2 regions of the Bacillus paranthracis genome follow, and region 1 is predicted to be linked to the other one. Evidence: riboswitches for the same ligand, from Rfam matches in the RefSeq annotation. Region 1 holds a riboswitch; the other holds the start of a gene.

Region 1 (4,300 bases):
GTACTGTTAAATTAGAAATTAAATCGTAATGCCATTCATATTTTGGCGATTCTATTAATTTATTAGGTTTCCAATCATGAATAATCTCATACCAACTTTGGAAAATATAATCGAGTTGTTCTTTTCTAATAGGCTCTTTACACACAATCCACGGTGTATTTTCATTCAATACATATGGATTATGTTGAATAAATAATATATCAGAAAACATATCATATAATCTTTCATTCAATCGTTTCAACTTACTCGTTAATAAAAATGTCTTATAATGTATCTCTACAATATCGAGCCAATCAATAGGAAAATATATAAATGATACACTTTCGTTTAAAAGAGGTTCTACTATATTTTCAAATGTTAACAACTTTAATTTTTCCATAAAATGATTACTTCCTTTCTTCATTTTTCTTGATCACAAAAAAACTAAAGTATTATCACATAATTTAATTATTTAAAAGAATAGCAAATACCGCTTATCCGACTTATATATTAATGACATGACTCTGATAAAAGTTAAAAGAAATTTTCATACATATCCCTCCTTTTATACAACAAATATAATATATTAAGATTATACAATATTAGTCACGTATTGTATTTGGGATTTACAATAATTTTACAAAAGATTATAAAAGAGGTTGTCTCATAAGTCTCTTTCGAAGTAAAATCACATGAAATTGAAAAGGAAGAAACGTTATTAAATCAACGTTTCTTCCTTTCACTTTCTATTCGGTTTTGGCTAAAAAGCACCTTTTAGGACAGCCTCTTTTCACTATCCTATTACCTTTTTCGCTTCTTTATTCACTGACCACTGCTCTAATGTATAAGTCATTTCCCAAAATGAATATTCATATTGACTGCTAATAATAAAATGCTGTTTCACTGCGGTACGTACCATCTTTCTGTACGTTTCTTTTTAATTCTCGTGCAATAGAGGAGTGATGTCGCTTCAGAATGGCACCAATTTCTCTCGTTGAATGACCTAATTTATGAAGTGCTTCTAGTTGTCCACATTTAAACGTGGTAAAATGGGAATAGCTCATACTCGTCCTCCGTGTAAGTAAGTGGGGTGGTAACTTCTACTTTACACGAAGCAAGGTGAGTTTTTTTGTTTTTTTAGGTGTCGCACTTAATAATACAATTCGTCAAATTAAAAAAAGACGCATTTAGATTGATGCGCCTTTTTGCGATACTTCTTTTGTTAAATCATATACATAAGTATGATTCATACCTGTAAATAGCAATACCTCTTCTCTTTATCCTATTACGTTTTTCTCTTTTGTACTTACCGGCCACTTTTCTAATGTATAAGCCATTTCCCAAAATGAATATTCATATTGACTGCTAATAATAAAATGTTGTTTCATTCGATTTCGGTCTGCCTCTGTTACTTTTTCAGCTATTGCATCTAATCGTGTAATTTGCTCTTCAACTAGTGTTCGGAACCAATCGGATCCATAAGCAGAAATCCATTCCTTATAAATTGGCTCTTCTGGCTTACACTCTTTTAAACGCTCACCAATTTCATAATACAACCAATAGCAAGGTAAAATTGCTGCAATAATATCGCCTAAATGTCCTTCATACGCAGCACGATACATATGTGAAGTGTACGCATATGCAGTTGGAGCAGGGATAAAATTATCTTTTTCTTCTTGTGTTATCCCTAATTTCTTCGCAAAATTCTCATGTAAAGATAATTCCGCTTCATATGTATTTTGAGCATGGTGTGCCATACGAGCTGTCGTTTCTAATTCTAGTGCTTTTGCAGCTCCTAAAGTTTGTACTCTAGCAAAGTGACTTAAATAATACGAATCTTGAAGCACATAATAGCGAAAACTAGCTAAATCTAACGTTCCTTCACCAAGTTTTTTTACAAAAGGATGATGAAAACTAGCTTCCCAAATTGAGTCTACTTCTTTACGTAATGATTGTGAAAAAGTCATGTAAATCCCTCCAATTATGTATGAAATTTAAGTATTTACCCACCATTATTAAATCTGTAAAACAAAAAAACTTTCTTTACAAGCGTAAAGAAAGTGAAATTGACAGTATTTATACATGAAACAGCAATGTCTTTCCCACTTCCCTACGCTGGCATTAACCAGATCAGGTACTAAGAGTCTCAAATTCCCATTTGATCTCAGCCTATAATAGGCCCCCCTAGTGGATAAAATATTTAATTTTCGTATTGTATTCATCATAACATACTTCATGTAACTGTCAAAAGTTATTCATGATACCACTACTTAAAATCCTTCGTCTTTTCTTACTCTTAATGAAGTTTCAATAATCATATCTAATAGTTTACTATATTCAATTCCCGCTGCAGCTGCACTTTTTGGCAGTAAACTCGCTTGCGTCATCCCTGGTAATGTATTAATCTCCATTACATATGGAATACCATCCTTCACCATCATATCCACCCTTGCATAAACGCTGCATTTTAATGCTTTATAGCAAGCCAGTGACGCTTTGTTTACACGTTCCTTAAGTTCAGCTGGAAGTTCGATAACTTCTTCAATAGTACCTGCATCATCATATTTCGCATTGTAATCAAAGAACTCAGCTGCATGTCGAATTGAAATGATAGGTAACTGTTTTCCATCAAAAATGGAACATGTAATCTCATCACCTTTAATATACTTTTCTATTACTACTTCAGAATCCCATTCGAACACAGTTTCCAGCATTGAAATTAATTCGTCTTTATCATAGACAATCTTTACCCCAACACTTGAACCACCAGAGTTTGGTTTTACCACTAATGGAAATCCTAACTTATCTAACTCATCAAAATCCAAATCCTCCATTTTTGTAAGTTCAATCCAATCTGGTGTTTCTATTCCTTCATAACGTAAAATCTTTTTTGACATGTTTTTGTCCATACATATACCGCTAGATAACATATTACTTCCGCTATAAGGAATACCTAAACTTTCAAGCGTTCCTTGAACAGTTCCATCTTCTCCGTATTTTCCGTGTAATGCGAGCAGCGCAAAATCAATGTCTTTCGCTTTTTCGATTAAATCCATTTTTTCATTTAATGTAATTGGGACAATTTCATATTTATTTTTATCTAAATTTGCAATCATTTCATTTCCAGTCATAATGGATACTTGTTTTTCAGAGGATACTCCTCCCATAATAACGCCAATTCTCATTTCCTCAACTCCAAATTTCGTTTTTTATCCCGCATTAACGAGCAGTAAGACCCCCACCTCAAAATTCAGCGGAAGCAATGCAGTTAGGTGGGGGATCAACTGCCCGTAAAAGCCCGATTGGTGAGGGCTAATAATCAGTGGGGAATGAACCCCCCCTGATTAAAGTTTCACTTTATTGTATCACCGATTATTTTGATTCCCCGAACTATTTCTTCTTCTTTCAAACGTGAAAATCCTAATCGAAACGTGTTCGCTCCTCCTCCATCAGAATAAAACACATCTCCAGGAGAAAAAGTAACCCCTTGCTCATAACACTTTTGCAAAAGTGTGCGGGCATGAATTTTTTCTTCTAACTCTATAAATAAATGAAGTCCACCATCACCGGTCATTCTTTGAAACGGAATGTACTCGTTACACGCCCCAACAGCTAACTCATATTTTTTCTTATAAACAGACCTTGCCTTTTTTAAATATTTTTCAAAATATCCTTCATGTAAATATTGAAATAGGACAGCTTGATCTAAAGTAGATGTGTGAATAGTTCTTGCTCTTTTCACACTTTCTAAATAATGAATTAGTTCTTTATCTGCAATAATCCAACCTACACGCAAGCCAGGGAAAAGTACCTTTGAAAAGCTACTAATATAAATCACATTATTACCAGCACCAGCAAAAGTTAATAATGGTGCTAAATGTGAACCTGAATAACGTAATTCTTCATTAAATCCATCTTCTATAATAGGAATCTTATATTTTGAAAATAATCTCATCAGTTCCGTTCTTTTCTCTGAACTCGTCACAATGCCAGTTGGATTATGATAGGAAGGAATTAAATACGCAAAATCAAACTCTTTTTCACGCAAGCTTTTTTCAACTTGATTCGTATCAATACCATCTTCATTCATATCAATACCATGAACTTCAAGGCCATGTAAGCGGAATAGCTTCAGCGCAGCATGGTGAGTTGGATTCTCACAAATAACTCGACCTGATTTCTTTGACAACGAGGATATTACAATGTCTAATCCTTCTGTAAATCCATTTGTAATTAAAATATCTTTGTTCGAAATATCTACACCTTTCATTTCCATATAATGAAGTAGATATTTCATTAACGGTCTATAGCCTTTTGCGTA
Region 2 (4,300 bases), 2.0 Mb from region 1:
GACATGCTTGAATTGATAAACATAAAAAAAAAATATGGTGAATCAACTTACATTTTTGATGGAATAAACTTGAAAGTAGACAATATGAGTATTGTAGAATTAGTGGGTAAAAATGGTATAGGTAAATCAACGTTATTGAATATAATTGGTGGAATGACGAAATTTGATGGGGAACTCATACTAAATAAATTTTCAGTAAAGGAAAATTTTAAAGAGTATATTGCAGGTGTCTCATTAATTGGTAATACACCTTTCTTATACGATTATTTAACACCCTCTGAAACAATAGATATGGTACTATCTTTCCTAAATAGAGAAAGATTAGATTCATCTTTAGAACATCTCATTCAAGAGATTGGACTCGATAAATATCAAAATACTTATACACGTGAATTATCATTAGGAACTAGACAAAAACTATCATTAATACTAGCTCTTCTAACTTCGCCTAATTTAATTCTCCTTGATGAACCTTTTGTTAATTTTGACATTAGGTCGAGGAAAGTTACTCTAGATTATCTGAAGGATTATATAATTCAACATAAAGCAATTTTAATTTATGCAACTCATTCAACAGATACTGATGTAGCGAATTTTTCAGATAAAAAAATAATTTTAAAAAGAGATGAGCAACTCGATAAAGTAGTTCTGGAGAGTGATAATTGTGAAACCTAAATTATTTAGTATTTGTTTTATTGCTTGTTCAGTTATAGGAAGCTCATTTTTCTTTTTGGGTTTTTTACTACTTCCTAATGAACAGTTTAGTCCCAATTTACAGCCTTCTTTCATTACTATTTTTAGTACTAACTTTGAAATCCATTTTACTACAATCATATTTTCCATTATTAGTTTCGGATTTTTTTCTTTGATTTTTCTGTTCCAACAGTTTTTTTCTTTAGGATTTGCTTTTCATAGTTTGGTAGAAAAAACTTCCTTAAAAACAGCATATTCTTATTTTGCAGGTCATGGAATAGTTGAAATCATAAATATGTTTTTCACTGCAGCAATAGGTTTATTTGTAGCAGTATGCATTGTTAACATGATTAGAAAGAAAGAACTTAATAAGAATTCATTTATCTTATTAGGAAAAAATCTTTTAGTGCTATTAATTATAGATTTACTACTTTTATTAGTTGCCGCATTATTAGAAACATATTTATCTCCGTCATTAGTCGACAAAAGTTATATAATTTAATTACTCAGCCACCCTTTGGTGGCTTTTTTATTTTACTAGCTTCGTATGTTGTTTTTTGTAAATATTGATGGTATCGAATCAGGAAGGTGGTAATATCATTAAAAGAAAAGTTATTTTAAATGCGTATAAAAAAAGCCATAAGGCTGTTATTGCTTTATTTTAATAAATTTTTTACAAATCAGAAATTACACAAAAATACAGAATACCCCAAATTTGTGGAGAGGCTTATCTTAATTAATTGCACTTTATCGTTGATTTCCCTAAGTCTAAATTGTCTCATATAACTTATTTCAAATGCTAAAATGAAGAGTGGCCTCAAAAGTAGTAATCCTTGCATTGATCCTATGTGTAACACACCAAGGAGTATATTATCTTTTGGCGGTCGTAAAAATGAAGCAAACTCTAATAATTAAACGTATCGGCAAAGGATTTTGACGGGATCACTTGCTTGTAGAATAGATAAATTCATTTAAATAGTTTTAAAGTATATACGAATTAATATTTCTTTAATTATATATTGAATCAAATTAGCTATATCACTTGGATTAAATTAGAATATAAAGTGCTTTATATTATCTTCCTTTTTCTTAGTACTATGTACAATTATAAAAAAGTAAATAGCCTTTATTAAACAAAGGATTAGGTATGTTCTAGGATTTTTGTACAGGCATATTTTATAGAGATAACCCAGCGTCTGTCGCTACAATAATTTCATTTACATCTTTTCTAAGTAGCTGACTTTTTACAGCATTAAATTGTTTCCCTGTTTGTTTAATAACTGTTAATTTCAAACGCTCAGGTAGCATCGGTAAATCTTCTAAATTCCACTTTTTATATTTCACATCGTAGCTTTCTGGATCTGCTAATGTAACGAGATGACCTAAAGCCCAAGTTACAATATATTTACTACCTTCAAGGTAGCCGTTTCCCTTTTTATCGCACTTCAGTACACGTGCAATATCTCGTGCAACGGAAGGCTTTTCAGCGATTACAACGCTTTTTGACATATTTAAAACATCCTTTCAAATTTCCATACGTTAACTATAGCATACATCTTCTTGAGATTCAGTTTCGCTCCAGATTTGAACGTTTTTTAATGGGATAACATCTGTTTGAAAGTGAATGATCGTGACAGAACATAATATGCACCATGATGAGACTGTGAGAAATAGATAGTTATTATGCGTATTGTTTTATTAGTTGCTTCTATATTAAATAGAAAAGTAAAGAACTTGTTATTTTACTAGAATAAGAGTAGACTTTGAAGTAGAAGAATACTAAACACATGGGAGTTTGTGGATACAAACTGAGAGTATGACTAGTCCGTCATTGACCATTTGAACCTGTTGGATAATGCCAGCGTAGGGAGAGTGTAAAAGCACATGTTCAGGCACTTTGCGTACGCGCAAAGTGCCTTTTTGTGTATCTCCCATAACTATAGTTAGGAGATGAGAAGGATGAATAGGAAAGAAATTAGTAAAGTAGTGGATTTGGTGAGAGAATCTAATCCGCTCGTTCATAATATTACAAATGTTGTTGTAACAAATTTTACAGCTAACGGTTTGTTAGCGTTAGGGGCATCGCCTGTAATGGCGTATGCAAAAGAAGAAGTGGCAGAAATGGCTAGCATTGCTGGAGCGTTAGTATTAAATATGGGAACACTTCGTCCGGAAGAAGTAGAAGCAATGTTACTTGCCGGTAAATCAGCAAATGTGAACAATGTACCAGTACTGTTTGATCCAGTTGGTGCAGGAGCAACATCGTATCGAACAGAAGTTGCGAGACATATTCCGGCTGAAATTGAATTAGCGATTATTCGCGGAAATGCAGCTGAAATAGCGAACGTTATTAATGAGAGATGGGAAATTAAAGGGGTAGACGCTGGTGCTGGAAATGGTAATGTCGTAAGTATTGCAAAGCAGGCAGCGGATGAATTGAATACAGTTGCGGTAATTACTGGGAAAGAAGATGTTGTTACAGATGGGCAGCGAACGATTGTTATTCGAAATGGCCATCCTATTTTAACGAAAGTTACGGGAACTGGTTGTTTACTAACTTCTGTAATAGGAGCATTTGTAGCGGTAGAAAAGGATTATGTAAAGGCAGCGGTAGCGGCATTAACGTTTTATGGGGTAGCGGCAGAACTGGCAGCCGCTAAGACAGTGGAAAAAGGACCTGGTAGTTTTCAAATTGAATTTTTGAATCAGTTAGCGAATACGACTTCAGGTGATATAGAGAAGTATGGGGAAATTGAGGTTATATAGTAAGGAGGGAAAATAAATGTCACGTATTTCAAAGTCAGAAATGTCTAGGTTGTTATCCGTATATTTTATTATGGGAAGTAACAATTGTACGAAGGATCCACTGCAAGTATTGAGAGAGGCACTTGAAGGTGGTATAACAATTTTTCAATTTCGTGAAAAGGGGGAAGGCGCTTTAACGGAAGAGAAACGCATTTGTTTTGCAAAAGAACTACAAGCAATTTGTAAGGAGTACGGTGTACCGTTCATTGTAAATGATGATGTGGAACTAGCTCTCGAGTTAGATGCAGATGGCGTGCATGTTGGGCAAGATGATGAAGGAATTACCTCTGTTCGTGAAAAAATGGGTGATAAGATTGTTGGTGTATCTACACATACAATTGAAGAAGCACGCTGGGCAATTGAAAATGGGGCTGACTATTTAGGTGTAGGACCTATTTTTCCAACGAGTACGAAAAAAGATACGAAAGCAGTGCAAGGAACGAAAGGTTTAGCTCATTTTAGAGAACAAGGAATTACAATACCGATTGTCGGAATTGGGGGCATTTCAATTGAAAATACCGCTTCGGTTATAGAAGCAGGTGCGGATGGTGTTTCAGTTATTTCAGCGATTAGTTTAGCTGAATCTGCGTATGAAAGTACGAAGAGGCTAGTAGAGGAAGTGAGTAACAGTTTGTAGAAGAAGGCTATGTAGTATTAAAACGCTACATAGCTTTTTATGTTTTGATATCGATAGTTAGAAAAAGGGGGAGGATTGTTTGAAAAGGAAACGGTTTATAGAGTTGCAAAATGAGTTGTTTCGTTTATTCGAAAAAAGAGAATTCGAAGCGATTTATAGATGCAT

What was found. A riboswitch is a leader RNA that binds a small molecule or an ion and turns the genes downstream of it on or off. The one in region 1 is predicted to bind thiamine pyrophosphate.
Region 2: it holds a riboswitch for thiamine pyrophosphate, as region 1 does, so the genes downstream of both, thiM (hydroxyethylthiazole kinase) here and tenA (thiaminase II) in region 1, are expected to answer to the same signal.

What each region holds. Positions count from the first base shown of each region.
Region 1 is NZ_CP101135.1:2,424,712-2,429,011, reverse strand. It holds gene NLJ82_RS12395 (RNaseH domain-containing protein) at 1-379, opposite strand, end outside; partial or broken gene NLJ82_RS12390 (TenA family transcriptional regulator) at 773-892, opposite strand; partial or broken gene NLJ82_RS12385 (helix-turn-helix domain-containing protein) at 873-1,043, opposite strand; gene tenA (thiaminase II) at 1,257-1,946, opposite strand; TPP riboswitch at 2,070-2,175, opposite strand; gene ddlB (D-alanine--D-alanine ligase) at 2,250-3,164, opposite strand; gene pdxR (MocR-like pyridoxine biosynthesis transcription factor PdxR) at 3,332-4,300, opposite strand, start outside.
Region 2 is NZ_CP101135.1:452,587-456,886, forward strand. It holds gene NLJ82_RS02300 (ABC transporter ATP-binding protein) at 4-675, shown strand; gene NLJ82_RS02305 (stage II sporulation protein M) at 665-1,195, shown strand; partial or broken gene NLJ82_RS02310 (toprim domain-containing protein) at 1,882-2,202, opposite strand; TPP riboswitch at 2,471-2,580, shown strand; gene thiM (hydroxyethylthiazole kinase) at 2,653-3,459, shown strand; gene thiE (thiamine phosphate synthase) at 3,476-4,135, shown strand; gene NLJ82_RS02325 (alpha/beta hydrolase) at 4,215-4,300, shown strand, end outside.